DNA from 2 places in the Actinoplanes sp. NPDC051475 genome. Region 1 is predicted to be linked to the other one. Evidence: riboswitches for the same ligand, from Rfam matches in the RefSeq annotation. Region 1 holds a riboswitch; the other holds the start of a gene.
The links. A riboswitch is a leader RNA that binds a small molecule or an ion and turns the genes downstream of it on or off. The one in region 1 is predicted to bind S-adenosylmethionine.

Region 1 (6,218 bases):
GAGATCCTCGCGCAAGTCCTCAGGCGGAGGAATTCTCGACGTTGGGCAGGAGGTCGACCACGGAGAGTTATCCCAGCAGGCCCGCTTCGCGAGCGCCCTTCAGGGACGGCTTGATGTGGTGGGTCGGGCCGACGAGGCCGGCGACCGCGTCGATCGTCTTCAGGCCCTCGCCCGTGTTGAGGACGACGGTCTCTTTGTCGGGGTCGAGCTTGCCGCTCGCCACGAGCTTCTTCAGTACGGCCACCGTCGTGCCGCCGGCCGTCTCGGCGAAGATGCCGGTGGTCCTGGCGAGCAGGCGGATGCCCTCGCGGATCTCGTCGTCGTCGGCGTAGTCCATCCAGCCTCCGGTCCGCTGGACGGCCTCGATCGCGTACGCGCCCGCTGCCGGGTCGCCGATGTTCAGCGACTTGGCGATGCCGGTCGGCTTGACCGGGACGATCTGGTCGGTGCCGTTGTGCAGGGCCACCGCGATGGGGTTGCACCCGGCCGACTGGGCGCCGAAGACGGTCCAGCCGCCCTCGGGGGCCCCGACCAGGCCGATCTCGACCAGCTCGCTGAACGCCTTGTCGACCTTGGTGAGCAGCTCGCCGGACGCCATCGGGATGACGACCTGGGCGGGGATGCGCCAGCCGAGCTGCTCGGCCACCTCGTAGCCCAGGGTCTTGGAGCCCTCGGCGTAGAACGGGCGCACGTTGACGTTGACGAACGCGGTGTCCTCGAACTCGTCGGTCTCCACAAGCTCGCCGCAGAGCCGGTTCACGTCGTCGTACGAGCCCTCGATGGCGACCAGGCCGCCGCCGTACACCGCGGAGGTAATGATCTTGCCGGCCTCGAGGTCGCTGGGGATGAAGACGATGCTGGGAACCCCGGCGCGGGCGGCGTGTGCGGCCACGGAGTTGGCCAGGTTGCCGGTGGAGGCGCAGGCGAAGCGGGTGAAGCCCAGCTCCCGGGCGGCGGTCAGGGCGACGGAGACGACCCGGTCCTTGAAGGAGTGGGTCGGGTTCGCGGAGTCGTCCTTGACCCAGAGCGGCGCGCGCAGGCCGAGCTCGGCGGCCAGGGCAGCGGCGCTGACCAGCGGGGTGAGGCCGGGGTCGAGGGTGACCCGGGTGGCCGGGTCCTGGCCGGCGGGGAGCAGCGCGGCGTAGCGCCAGATGTTCTGCGGGCCGGCTTCGATCTGCTCGCGGGTGACCGTGGCGAGGGCGGCGGTGTCGTACGCGACTTCCAGCGGGCCGAAACACTCGTAGCACGCGTGCTGCGCGGCGAGGGGGAACTCGGTGCCGCAGCCGCGACAGACGAGGGCGCGGGCGGGGCTGGTGGACTGGCTGGGGGCGTCGACCGTCGACGTCATACGAGGCTCCTTCTCATCTTCCCCGGGCGCGGACAGCCGCGAATCCGGGACGGAATTAGCACCTGCCGCGCGCTGGCCTCGTCATCGAGTCAAGCGCGGTGGTTGCCGGGGCGTCGTCGGGCCGTATCCCTCAGCCCCTCTGGATGAGGTATTCAGTTGTGTTACCAACACCTTACGTGGTCATCCGCGGATGCCAAGTCCACTGTCCCGAGGTATGAGTCACCCGGGGTGGCGGCGGGTGCATAGGGTGACGCTCGTCATATCCACTACGCCGGGAGGTGCGGCGTGAGCGCCGTCCTTGAAATCCAGGGTCTGCAGAAGACCTACCGCAGCCGGAAGGGGGTACGCAGGGCGCTCGACGGCTTCGACATGGTCGTGGAGGCCGGCCAGGTGCATGGCTTCCTAGGCCCCAACGGCTCCGGGAAGACGACCACGCTGCGTACCCTGCTCGGCCTGATCCGGCCCAACGCCGGCCGGATGGCGATCCTCGGCCGCGAGGTGCCCGACGCCCTGCCCGAGGTTGCCGGTCTGGTCGGCGCGATCGTCGAGAGTCCCCAGTTCTTCGGCAACTTCTCCGCCCAGGACACGCTCCTGCTGCTCGCCGACGCGGGCGGTGTCGCGCGGGCGCGGGTGTTCGAGGTGCTCGAGCTGGTCGGGCTCCGGGACCGGGCGACGGACCGGGTCAAGACGTACTCGCTCGGCATGAAGCAGCGGCTGGCGGTCGCGTCCGCGCTGCTCAAGAACCCGAGGCTGCTGATTCTCGACGAGCCCGCCAACGGCCTCGACCCCGGCGGCATCCGCGAGATGCGCACGCTCATGCGCAACCTCGCCGAGTCCGGCATGACCGTGGTCCTCTCCAGCCACATCCTCGGCGAGATCCAGCTGATCTGCGACTCGGTGACGATCATCGCGGCCGGACGACGGGTCGCCGCGGGCGGCGTGGCCGAGGTCCTGGCCCAGCACGCCAGCTCCTCGGTGCGGGTACGCCTCGAATCGGTCGCCGACCTCACCGGCTCGGCCGCCGCGCTGCGGGAGGTCGGCGCCCAGGTGGTCGTCGAGAGCGACCACCTGATGGTCAGCGGGATGGCCCAGCCCAGCGTGATCACCCGAACCCTCGCCGGACGGGGCGTCTTCGTCTCCGAGCTGGCCCCGGTCTCGGTGGACCTGGAGAGCGTCTTCCTGGAGCTCACCGGCACCGCGCCGGTCGAGGGCGAGCACCGGCAGGTGGACCAGACCGTCATGGCCCAGGCGGGCCCGGCGCAGGGTGGGTGGGGACAGTGAGCCTGTACACAGCGGAGACCCGGCGGCTCACGAAGCGCCGCTTCACCCGATTCTTCGTCATCGGGGTGGTCGTCGTGCTGGCCGCGATCGCGGTCGGCATGTTCCTCACCCACGAGAAGAACACCCCCGAGGTGGTCGCGGCCGCGCAGGCGAAGGCCGACAGCGAGTTCCAGCAGGCGACGGTGCAGGCGGAGGCCGAGCGCAAGGCGTGCGCGACGCAGCCGGGCGCCGACTGCACGCAGATGTGGACGCCGACCCGCGAGGACTTCCAGGCCGAGTGGTACATGCCGCCGACCTTCAACTTCCGCAAGCAGTTCGGCGAGATGGAGACGACGCTCGCCGCGATCCTGGCATTGGCGGCATTCGTGATCGGCGCGTCCTACGTGGGCGCCGAGTGGAGCAGCGGCGGCATGATGAATCTGCTGCTCTGGCGGCCGCAGCGGCTCAAGGTGCTGAACACCAAGCTGAGCGCGTTGCTGGTGGTGCTCACCGGCGTTACGGTGGTGCTGTCGGCGGTGTGGACGGGCATCTTCGCGCTCACCGCGAACCTGCGCGGCACGCTCGGCGGCATGACCTCGGGCGCGTGGCAGTCCATCCTGCTCATGGAGCTGCGCGGCCTGGTGCTGGTGCTCTTCGCCGGGGCGCTCGGCTTCGCGCTGGCGTCATTGGGCCGGCACACCGCCGTGGCGATGGGTGTCGCGATCGGCGTGATCGTGCTGTTCCAGTTCGGCCTCGGAACGGTGCTGTCCATGGCCCAGGTCAAGTACATGGAGGCGTACCTGATCCCGGTCTGGGGCATCGCCTGGATGGACAAGTCGGTCGAGCTGGTGGACTACAACGCCCCCTGCATCGGCGCCGGGAACTCCTGCGAGCAACCGACCCTGACGCTCACCTGGCCGATGGCCGGCGGCGTTCTGACCGCCGTGCTGATCCTCGTGGTCGGATTGGCAATGTGGACTATGCGTAAGCGCGACATCACCTGAGGTAACTTCGGCGGAAGGCGCGCGGCGGGGATCGCCGGCTGCCACTATGGTGGCCGTCCCCTTCGCGCGGCCCTCCCACCACCCCGAGGTAACCATGCAACCCGATGCCGCCCTCAACGAGCAGCAGCAGATCCCGGCACCCCGCGACGCCGGCGCGGCCGAGACCGGCCCCGAGAGTACCGAGCAGACCGTGCTCACCGACCGCGAGCAGCAGATCCTCGCCTTCGAGCAGAAGTGGTGGAAGCACGCCGGCTCCAAGGAACAGGCGATCCGCGACGCCTTCGAGCTCTCCTCGACGCGCTACTACCAGCTCCTCAACGGGCTGCTGGACAACCCGGCCGCGCTCGCCCACGACCCGGTGCTGATCGGCCGCCTACGCCGGCTCCGGTCGACCCGCGCGCGCACCCGCCGCCGCTAGCCGGGCGCGTGGCTGGACGCATACGCCTCCAGCCACGCCACCTGGACCGGGTCGAGCGACGCCCGAACCCTCTTGCGGGCGGTCGCCACGTGCTCGGCGGTCACCGTCGTCGCGTCCAGGGACTCGCGCATCGCCGCCAGCGCCGCCTCCCGGATCAGCGCCGCGCAGTCGGCCGCCGAGAAGCCCTCGAGCTCCGCGCCGAGCGCGTCCAGGTCCACCGCCTCGTCCAGTGGCACCGACTTCGACGAGGCGCGCAGGATCGCCACCCGGGCCTCGGCGTCCGGCGGCGGCACGAAGACCAGCCGCTCCAGCCGGCCCGGTCGCAGCAGCGCCGGGTCGATCAGGTCCGGCCGGTTCGTTGCGCCGATCACCACGACGTTGCGCAGGGACTCGACGCCGTCCAGCTCGGTCAGCAGGGCGGCGACGACGCGGTCGGTCGTACCGCCGTCGGTGGCCTGGCCGCGGGTCGGGGCGAGCGCGTCCACCTCGTCCAGGAACACGAGCGTGGGAGCGGCCTCGCGGGCGCGGCGGAACAGCTCCCGGACGGCGCGTTCACTGTCGCCGACCCACTTGCTCAGCAGCTCGGCGCCCTTGACCGACAGGACGTTGGCTTTGCCCGTACCCGCGATGGCCTTGACCAGATAGGTCTTGCCGCACCCGGGCGGCCCGTAGAGCAGGACGCCGCGCGGGGGTTGCACGCCCAGCCGCGCGAAGGTGTCCGGGTAGGTCAGCGGCCACAGCACCGACTCGGTGAGCACCTGCTTGACCTCGGCCATGTCGCCGACGTCGTCGAGGGTCACCTGGGCGACCTCCAGCGTCGAGTCGGCCATCGAGGTCGGGCGGACCACGTCGAGGGCCGCCTCGAAGTCGGCCATGGTGACGGTCGGCGATTCCGCCTCCTTCTGTCGCAGTGCGGCCCGGACGCCGGCCTCCCGGGCCAGCGCGCCGAGGTCGGCGGCGACGAACCCGGGGGTACGCCCGGCGACGTCGTCCAGGCGCACGTCCTCGGCCAGCGGCATCCCGCGGGTCAGCACGCGCAGCTGGTCACGACGCATGGCCGCATCCGGCAACGGCACTGCCAGCTGCACCGCGAGCAGGTCCGGCGAGCGCAGCGCCGGGTCGACGGACTCCGGCCGGCTGGTCGTGCAGATCACCGCCGCCCCGGAGGCGACCAGGTCAGCCAGCACCTGCCGGAACACCGTGGCGAGCGGGCCCGGCTCGTCGCGCGGCGCCAGGGCCTCGACGTCGGCGACCAGCAGCACGGCGGGCCCGCCGGCGCGGACGTCCCGGGCCAGGGCGCGCAGCCGGGTCGCGGCGGCGTCGTTGGTCAGCGCCGCCAGCTCCGGCGCCCAGACCGGCAGCACGGTGGCCCCGAGGCTCGCGGCGACCGCGCGGACCAGCGCCGACTTGCCGGAGCCGGCCGGCCCGGACACCAGCAGACCGAGCGACACGGTGGTGCCCAGGCGGCCCAGCACCTCCCGGTGGTGGAAGCCGAGGTCGAGCAGCTCGGTGAGCTCCTGGGCCTGGGCGCGCAGCCCCGGCAGGTCGTCCACGCTGGGCGGTGGGGTGTCCGGGTCGGTGGACGCCGGGTCGGCGCGGGACGGCACGGGCTCGACCGCCGGGCGTACGGACGAGAACTGACCGTCCTGCCACCCCACCACGGTGTCCATCGTGACCAGCGCGGCGTCGGCCTCCTCGACCTCGACCACCTGGAGCAGGGTGCTGGTCCAGGCGTAGCCCACCCGGTTGGCGAGGCTGCGCCGTGCCGCCTCCACGAGCGGCTTGTGGCCGGCCTCCGGCAGGACGTCCTGGGGCAGCAGGGAGACGTCGTCGCCCGTGCTGACCACCTTGCCCAGCAATGCCAGGCGCAGCATCTCCGGCGAGACCACCGCGACGATCTCCGCCGGCCCGGTCAGCGTCACCCGGCGCGCCGCGACCACCGGCACCGGCGTCACGGTCACCTGACCACCGTCGCGCAGGCCGAGGTTGCCGATGGTCAGATCGTCGGCGTAGAGCAGGGCCCGGCTGGCGCCCGGCTCGGCCCGCGCGGCGATGCCCGCGGTGGCGCGGCGGCCGGTCAGCCGCAGCGGATCGCCCGGGTTGACGGCCAGCGCCGCCATCACCTCCGGGTGCAACCGCACGATGCCGCGGCGCGCGTCGAGGGCCGCCGGCCGCTGGGTAACGGTCA
Region 2 (6,218 bases), on a different contig from region 1:
TCGGCGAAGACGTAGTTGACAAGTAGCGGGATGAGCGTGGCGACGTACGCGGCGGCGACCCAGGAGTGGCGGGGACCCTCGCCGAACTCGGCGATCAGATACTGCTCCGCGAGCCCTCGGCTGCCGCCGACGCGGCGCAGCGCCTCGGTCGTGCCCACGTCGCTGGCCGCTTCCAGCAGGTTGGCCCGCACCTCCCGCCGTGTCGTCAGGCGCGACTGCCGGGGCAGGTCGTAGAGCTGCTGGTCGAGCATCCAGACCAGCCGCTCGATGCGGAGCCGGTCGAACCATCGGACGGTACGGGACATGTCAGTCTCCCTCGGTGACGGCGTCGGGCAGCGGGCGGGACAGCACGGCATCGACGCCGGCGGCATGCCGCGCCCAGGCGGCGGTGCCCTCGGCGAGCGCCTGCCGGCCGGCGGCGGTCAGGTAGTAGTACTTGCGCGCGGGGCCGCTCGGGGACGGCACGAGACGGGTGGTCACGCGCCCTTCCCGCTGCAGCCGGGACAGCGCGGGATAGACGCTGCCCTCCAGGACGTCGGCGAAGCCCGCGGCCTGCAGCCGTTGCACCACCTCGTAGCCGTACGACTCGCGTTCGGCCAACAGATGCAGCAGCAGCACCGAGAGCACCCCCTTCAGCAATTGCGGATCATGGCTTTCCGGCACGGTTCTAGACTCCGTCAGGTACTAGGCATTGTCAAGTAGTGGGTGATAGATCTCAGGCATGACGCATCCGGCCGACGAGGTCGTGACCCTCGCCAGCGAGCTCATCGCCATCGACACCACCAACCCCGGCACCCACGGCGGCCCGGGACCCGAGCGGGCCGCCGCCGAATACGTCGCCGCCCGGCTCGCCGAGGCCGGCTACGCCCCCGAGTACGTCGAGTCCGGCGCACCCGGCCGGGGCAACGTCGTCGCCCGGCTGCCCGGCGCGGACCCGTCGCGGGGCGCACTGCTGATCCACGGTCACCTCGACGTGGTCCCGGCCGATCCCGCCGACTGGACCGTCCCGCCCTTCGCCGGCGAGGTGCGCGACGGCTACCTGTGGGGCCGCGGCGCCGTCGACATGAAGGGCATGCTCGCCATGACCCTGGCGGTCGCCCGGCACTTCCGGCGCACCGGCGTCGTCCCGCCCCGCGACCTGGTCTTCGCGTTCCTCGCCGACGAGGAGGCCGGCGGGGTGGTCGGAGCCCAGTGGCTCGTCGCGCACCGGCCGGATCTGTTCGAGGGCGTCACCGAGGCGATCAGCGAGGTCGGCGGGTTCTCCGTCACGCTGCCCGGCGGACCGCGGGCGTACCTGGTGCAGACCGCCGAGAAGGGCTCGATGTGGCTGCGGCTGGCCGCGCGTGGCACCGCGGGGCACGGCTCGCTGCTGCACACCGACAACCCCATCGGCAAGCTGGCCGCCGCGCTGGCCCGCCTCGACGCGCACCGGTTCCCCGTGGTGCTCACCGAGCCGGTGCGCGAGTTCCTCACCGGGGTCGCCGGGCTCACCGGCGTACCGTTCGATCCCGCCGACCCGGAGGCCGCCGTCCGCCGGCTCGGGCACCTGTCCCGGCTCATCGAGCCGGGGTTGCGCGACACCGCCAACGCCACGATCGTCGGGGCGGGCACCAAGTCCAACGTGGTGCCCTCGATCGCCCGGGCCGAGCTCGACGGCCGGATGCTGCCCGGGCGCGACGAGGCGTTCCGGGCCGAACTGGCCCGGGTGCTGGGCCCGGACGTGGCGATCGAGTGGGACAGCCTGCCCGCCGTGCAGACCACCTTCGACGGGGACCTCGTCGCCGCGATGGACGCCGCGGTGGACGCCGAGGATCCGGGGGCGCGGCTGCTGCCGTACCTGATGCCGGCCGGCACGGACGCCAAGTCCTTCGCCCGCCTGGGCATCCGCCACCTCGGGTTCGCCCCGCTGCGGCTGCCGCCGGAGCTGGACTTCACCGCGCTGTTCCACGGCGTCGACGAGCGGGTGCCGACCGCGGCGCTGGAGTTCGGCACCCGGGTGCTGGACCGGCTGTTGCGGACCTGCTGAACGGTCGTCTGCTACCTTCGGAGCAGGTCATGAGTGCCAGCGACAAGCCCCGGCTCGCTGGCCGGCAACCCTTCCGTTCGCGATGGGGTGCCCCGGGTGAGGACCGGGCTTGCGCCGGCACCGGCGCGGGCAAGCGCGGACCCCGTGGGGGTCCCTGACCTCGCGGAGGTTCCCGTGACCCTGGCCCTGCAGCACGACCTGGACGTCGTCGGCGACGACGCGGCCGTGCGCCTCGGCACCGGCGAGACCGTCCGGTTCGCCCACCTCGACCACGCCGCCTCGGCGCCCTGCGTACGCGCCGCCGCCGACGCCGTGCAGGGCCTGCTGCCCTGGTACGGCAGCGTCCACCGCGGCGCCGGCATCCGTTCGCAGACCTCGACGCTGGAGTACGAGCGCGCCCGGGACCTGGTGGCGGCCTTCGTCGGCGCCCGCACCGGCGACACGGTCGTGTTCACCCGCAACACCACCGACGCGCTGAACCTGCTGGCCCGCGCCCTGCCGCCGGGCACCACCACGATCGTCTTCGACGGCGAGCACCACGCCAACCTGCTGCCGTGGCCCCGCCAGCACCGCCTGCCGTGCCCGGACAGCCCGGACGCGGCGGTGGCGGCCCTCGAGGAGGCGCTCCGGACGGTACGCGGGCCGGCCCTGCTCGCGGTGACCGGCGCGAGCAACGTGACCGGCGAGGTGTGGCCGGTGCGCCGACTGGCCGACGTGGCGCACGCGTACGGCGCCCGGGTGGTCGTCGACGCCGCCCAGCTCGCCCCGCACTCCCCCGTCGACCTCACCGCCCTCGGCGCCGACTACCTGGCGTTCTCCGGGCACAAGCTGTACGCACCGTTCGGCGCGGGGGTGCTGGCGGGCCGCTGCGACTGGCTGGACGCCGCGCCGCCGTACCTGGCCGGTGGCGGCGCGAGTGCCGTGGTCGGTGACCGTCCCGGCGAGGTGACGTGGGCCGAGGGCGCGGCCCGGCACGAGGGCGGCACCCCCAATCTGCTGGGCGCGGTGGCCCTGGGGGCGGTGTGCGCGGCGCTGGGCCGGGCGGACCGTGCGGCGCTGCACGAACGCGAGCAGAGCCTGCTGACCCGGCTGCGGGACGGGCTCGCGCGGGTGCCCGGGGCCGTGGAGGTCGGCGCCTTCGGCGGTGCCGTACCCCGGGTCGGGATCGTTTCCCTCGCCCTGCCGGGGCACGACACGGCCGTCGTGGCGGCCCGGCTCGCCGACCGGTACGGCGTCGGCGTCCGCGCCGGCCAGTTCTGCGCCCATCCCCTGACCCGCAGGCTCACCGCCTCGGCCGGCGCCGCCGCGTGCGAAGCCGGTGCCATCGGGCTGCTGCGGGTGAGCTTCGGCCTGGGCACCCGCGACGACGACATCGACCGGCTGGTGCACGCCCTGGGCGAGCTCCTGAGCCGGCCGGGGGCCGGTTCTCAGGGATAACTCGGGGGCCGCTCCCGATGCCGGTGGGGTACGCGGCAGGCGACGCTGGATCCCATGAACGCCTTCTCCGACTCCATGACCCGTCAAGGCCTCACCCGTCCGCGCGAGGGCCGCATGCTCGGTGGTGTCTGCGCCGGCCTGGCGCGGCGCTTCGGACTCGACCCGTGGCTCACCCGCCTGCTCTTCGTGCTGGTGCTGCTCGTGATCCCCGGCAGCCAGTTGCTCATCTACCCGCTGCTCTGGATCCTGATGCCGGGCGAGAAGGCGGGCTACCCGCTCTGACCGCGGGGCACCACCGGATCCGCACCCGGACGGTAGGGTGCGGGTCGGTGTGCCCCGCGAGGTGAGATGAGGGACCGATGAGCCGGCCGCTGCTCCCCGGTGATCCGCGCCGGCTCGGCCGCTACAGCGTCCTCGCCCGGCTCGGCCAGGGCGGGATGGGCACGGTCTACCTGGGCGAGGCGCCGGACGGCCGCGAGGTCGCGATCAAGATGGTACGGGCGGAGTTCTCCCACGAGGCCGAGTTCCGGGGCCGGTTCCGCAGCGAGGTGAACCGGGCCCAGCAGGTACCGCCGTTCTCCACCGCCGAGGTCCTCGACGCCGACCCGGACCACGATCCGCCCTACCTCGTCGTCGAGTACGTCGACGGCCCCAGCCTGGCCGCGGTGGTGCGCGACCGGGGGCCGCTGGGCGGCGCCGCCCTGCACAGCCTCGCCGTCGGCATCGCGACGGCCCTGACCGCCATCCACGGCGCCGGCGTCATCCACCGCGACCTCAAGCCCGCGAACGTCCTGCTGGCCCGCGGCGGCCTCAAGGTCATCGACTTCGGCATCGCCAAGCCGCTCGAGGCCACCAGCCACCACACCGCCGTCGACCACATGGTCGGCACCGTCGCGTACATGGCGCCCGAACGCCTCGAGCCCGGCCCCGGGCAGGTGGCCGGCTTTCCCGGCGACGTGTTCGCCTTCGGGGCGGTCATCGCGTACGCCGCCACCGGCCGTACGCCCTTCGCCGCCGACTCCGCCCCGGCGACCGCCCTGCGGATCCTGACCGGCGCACCGGACCTGACCGGCGTCCCCGGCTCGCTGCGGGACCTCGTGGCCCGGACGCTCGCCAGGAATCCGGCCGAGCGTCCCACCGCCCGCGAGCTGCTCGACGCCCTGCTGTCCGGGCCCGCGCCGGTCACCGAGCCGCCGGTGCCGCCCGCGGCGCTCGATTTCCCCGGCGAGCCGCCCGAGGCCTGGCGCACGCCGCCGCCCGCGCCGGTCGTACGGCCACGGCGCACCCGCCGCGGCCTCCTCCTGGCCGGCGCCGCCGTGCTGACCGTGGCGGTGGTGGGCGGGGCCGGTCTGCTCCTGGCCGCCGGCGGCGGGACGCCCGAGCCGCAGACCGAGCCCGCCCCAGTCGCCGAGGCGAGCCCGGCGGCGACGACGAATGCGGACGGCATCCTCGTGGGCAGCCGGCGCACCCTGCTGCACATGGCCACGATCGACCGGGATCTGGCCCTGCCGGACACCGGACCGGCCCGGGCGTCGGACGGCACCGGTCCGGACGCCCTCTTCATACTCGAGTCCTACGGCGTCGACTACCTGATCAAGGCGGTGCGCCCCGGCTCCCGGGGGCAGGAGCGCTGCCTCGGCGTGAAGGTCGACCCGGACGGGCCGGGGTCGCTGGTCGCCACCGCCTGCTCGGCCACCAAGGCCACAATCTTCGGGATCCAGCCTGCGGAAGGGCGGGACGAGAAGGGCCGGCCGACGTACACCATCGGCAACGAGGCGTACGGCCTGGTGCAGTGGAGCGAGAACCGCCGGGCCGTGTACGTCGAGGAGGCGGGCGACTTCCCCAACCTGCTGAGCTTCAGTCTCGTGGACCGCGGCCCGGCCTGAACACGCGCCGTCAGGGCCTTGCCACCCCGCGTCACCTGTGATCGCCTCGGAGGACCACCTTCGAGAGGAGCGGCGCAATGTGCACAGAGGAGTGTCTCCGCCGGGCCACCGGCGCACGCGTCACCCGTCGCGCGGCACTGTTCGGCGCGGCCGCCGCGGCGGGCGGGCTCACCCTGTCCGAGCCGGCCGCGGCCGCGTCATCGGCGTCCGCGCTGACCGGCCCGCGGCGGGGACTTCGAGACCTGACCTATCCGCTGACCACGACGTTCCCGGCGTTCGCCGACGGCGAGGAGGCCCGGCGGCGCACGTACGTGACGATCGAGGACGACGGCTACTACATGCAGGAGTGGCGGCTGGTCGAGCACACCGGCACCCACGTCGACGCACCGGGACACTTCACCGCCGGCGGGCGGCTGTCGCCCGAGCTGACGCTGGACGAGCTGATCGTGCCGGCGGTGGTGGTGGACATCGCCCGCAAGGCGGCCGCCGACGCCGACGCCGAGGTCACCGTCGGCGACCTCAAGGCCTTCGAGCGCCGGTACGGCCGCATCCCGCGCGGCGCCGCGGTGCTCATGTACTCCGGCTGGGGTGCGAAGGCCGGCTCGGTGGACGCGTACCGGGGCACCGACGCGGACGGGGTGCTGCACTTTCCTGGGTTCAGCGCGGACGCCTGCGAGTGGCTGCTGGAGAAGCGCGCGATCCGGAGCCTGGGCGTCGACACGCTGAGCATCGACCCGGGCCGCTCGGAGGACTTCCCCGTGCACCTGACGCTCACCGGCGCGGACCGCTACGGCGTGGAGAACCTCGCAAACCTCGCGTCCCTCCCGCGGCACGGCGCGACGGTCGTCGTCGGCCTGCTCCCGTTCGAG

Region 2: it holds a riboswitch for S-adenosylmethionine, as region 1 does, so the genes downstream of both, AB0368_RS02410 (aminotransferase class V-fold PLP-dependent enzyme) here and thrC (threonine synthase) in region 1, are expected to answer to the same signal.

What each region holds. Positions count from the first base shown of each region.
Region 1 covers NZ_JBFAZZ010000010.1:19,784-26,001, reverse strand. The annotation lists gene thrC (threonine synthase) at 68-1,348, opposite strand; SAM riboswitch class I at 1,359-1,498, opposite strand; gene AB0368_RS20890 (ATP-binding cassette domain-containing protein) at 1,634-2,629, shown strand; gene AB0368_RS20885 (ABC transporter permease subunit) at 2,626-3,612, shown strand; partial or broken gene AB0368_RS20880 (DUF3263 domain-containing protein) at 3,806-4,030, shown strand; gene AB0368_RS20875 (AAA family ATPase) at 4,027-6,218, opposite strand, start outside.
Region 2 covers NZ_JBFAZZ010000001.1:528,519-534,736, reverse strand. The annotation lists gene AB0368_RS02425 (hypothetical protein) at 1-305, opposite strand, end outside; gene AB0368_RS02420 (PadR family transcriptional regulator) at 307-639, opposite strand; gene AB0368_RS02415 (M20/M25/M40 family metallo-hydrolase) at 722-2,026, shown strand; SAM riboswitch class IV at 2,052-2,168, shown strand; gene AB0368_RS02410 (aminotransferase class V-fold PLP-dependent enzyme) at 2,252-3,463, shown strand; gene AB0368_RS02405 (PspC domain-containing protein) at 3,518-3,745, shown strand; gene AB0368_RS02400 (serine/threonine-protein kinase) at 3,823-5,349, shown strand; gene AB0368_RS02395 (cyclase family protein) at 5,427-6,218, shown strand, end outside.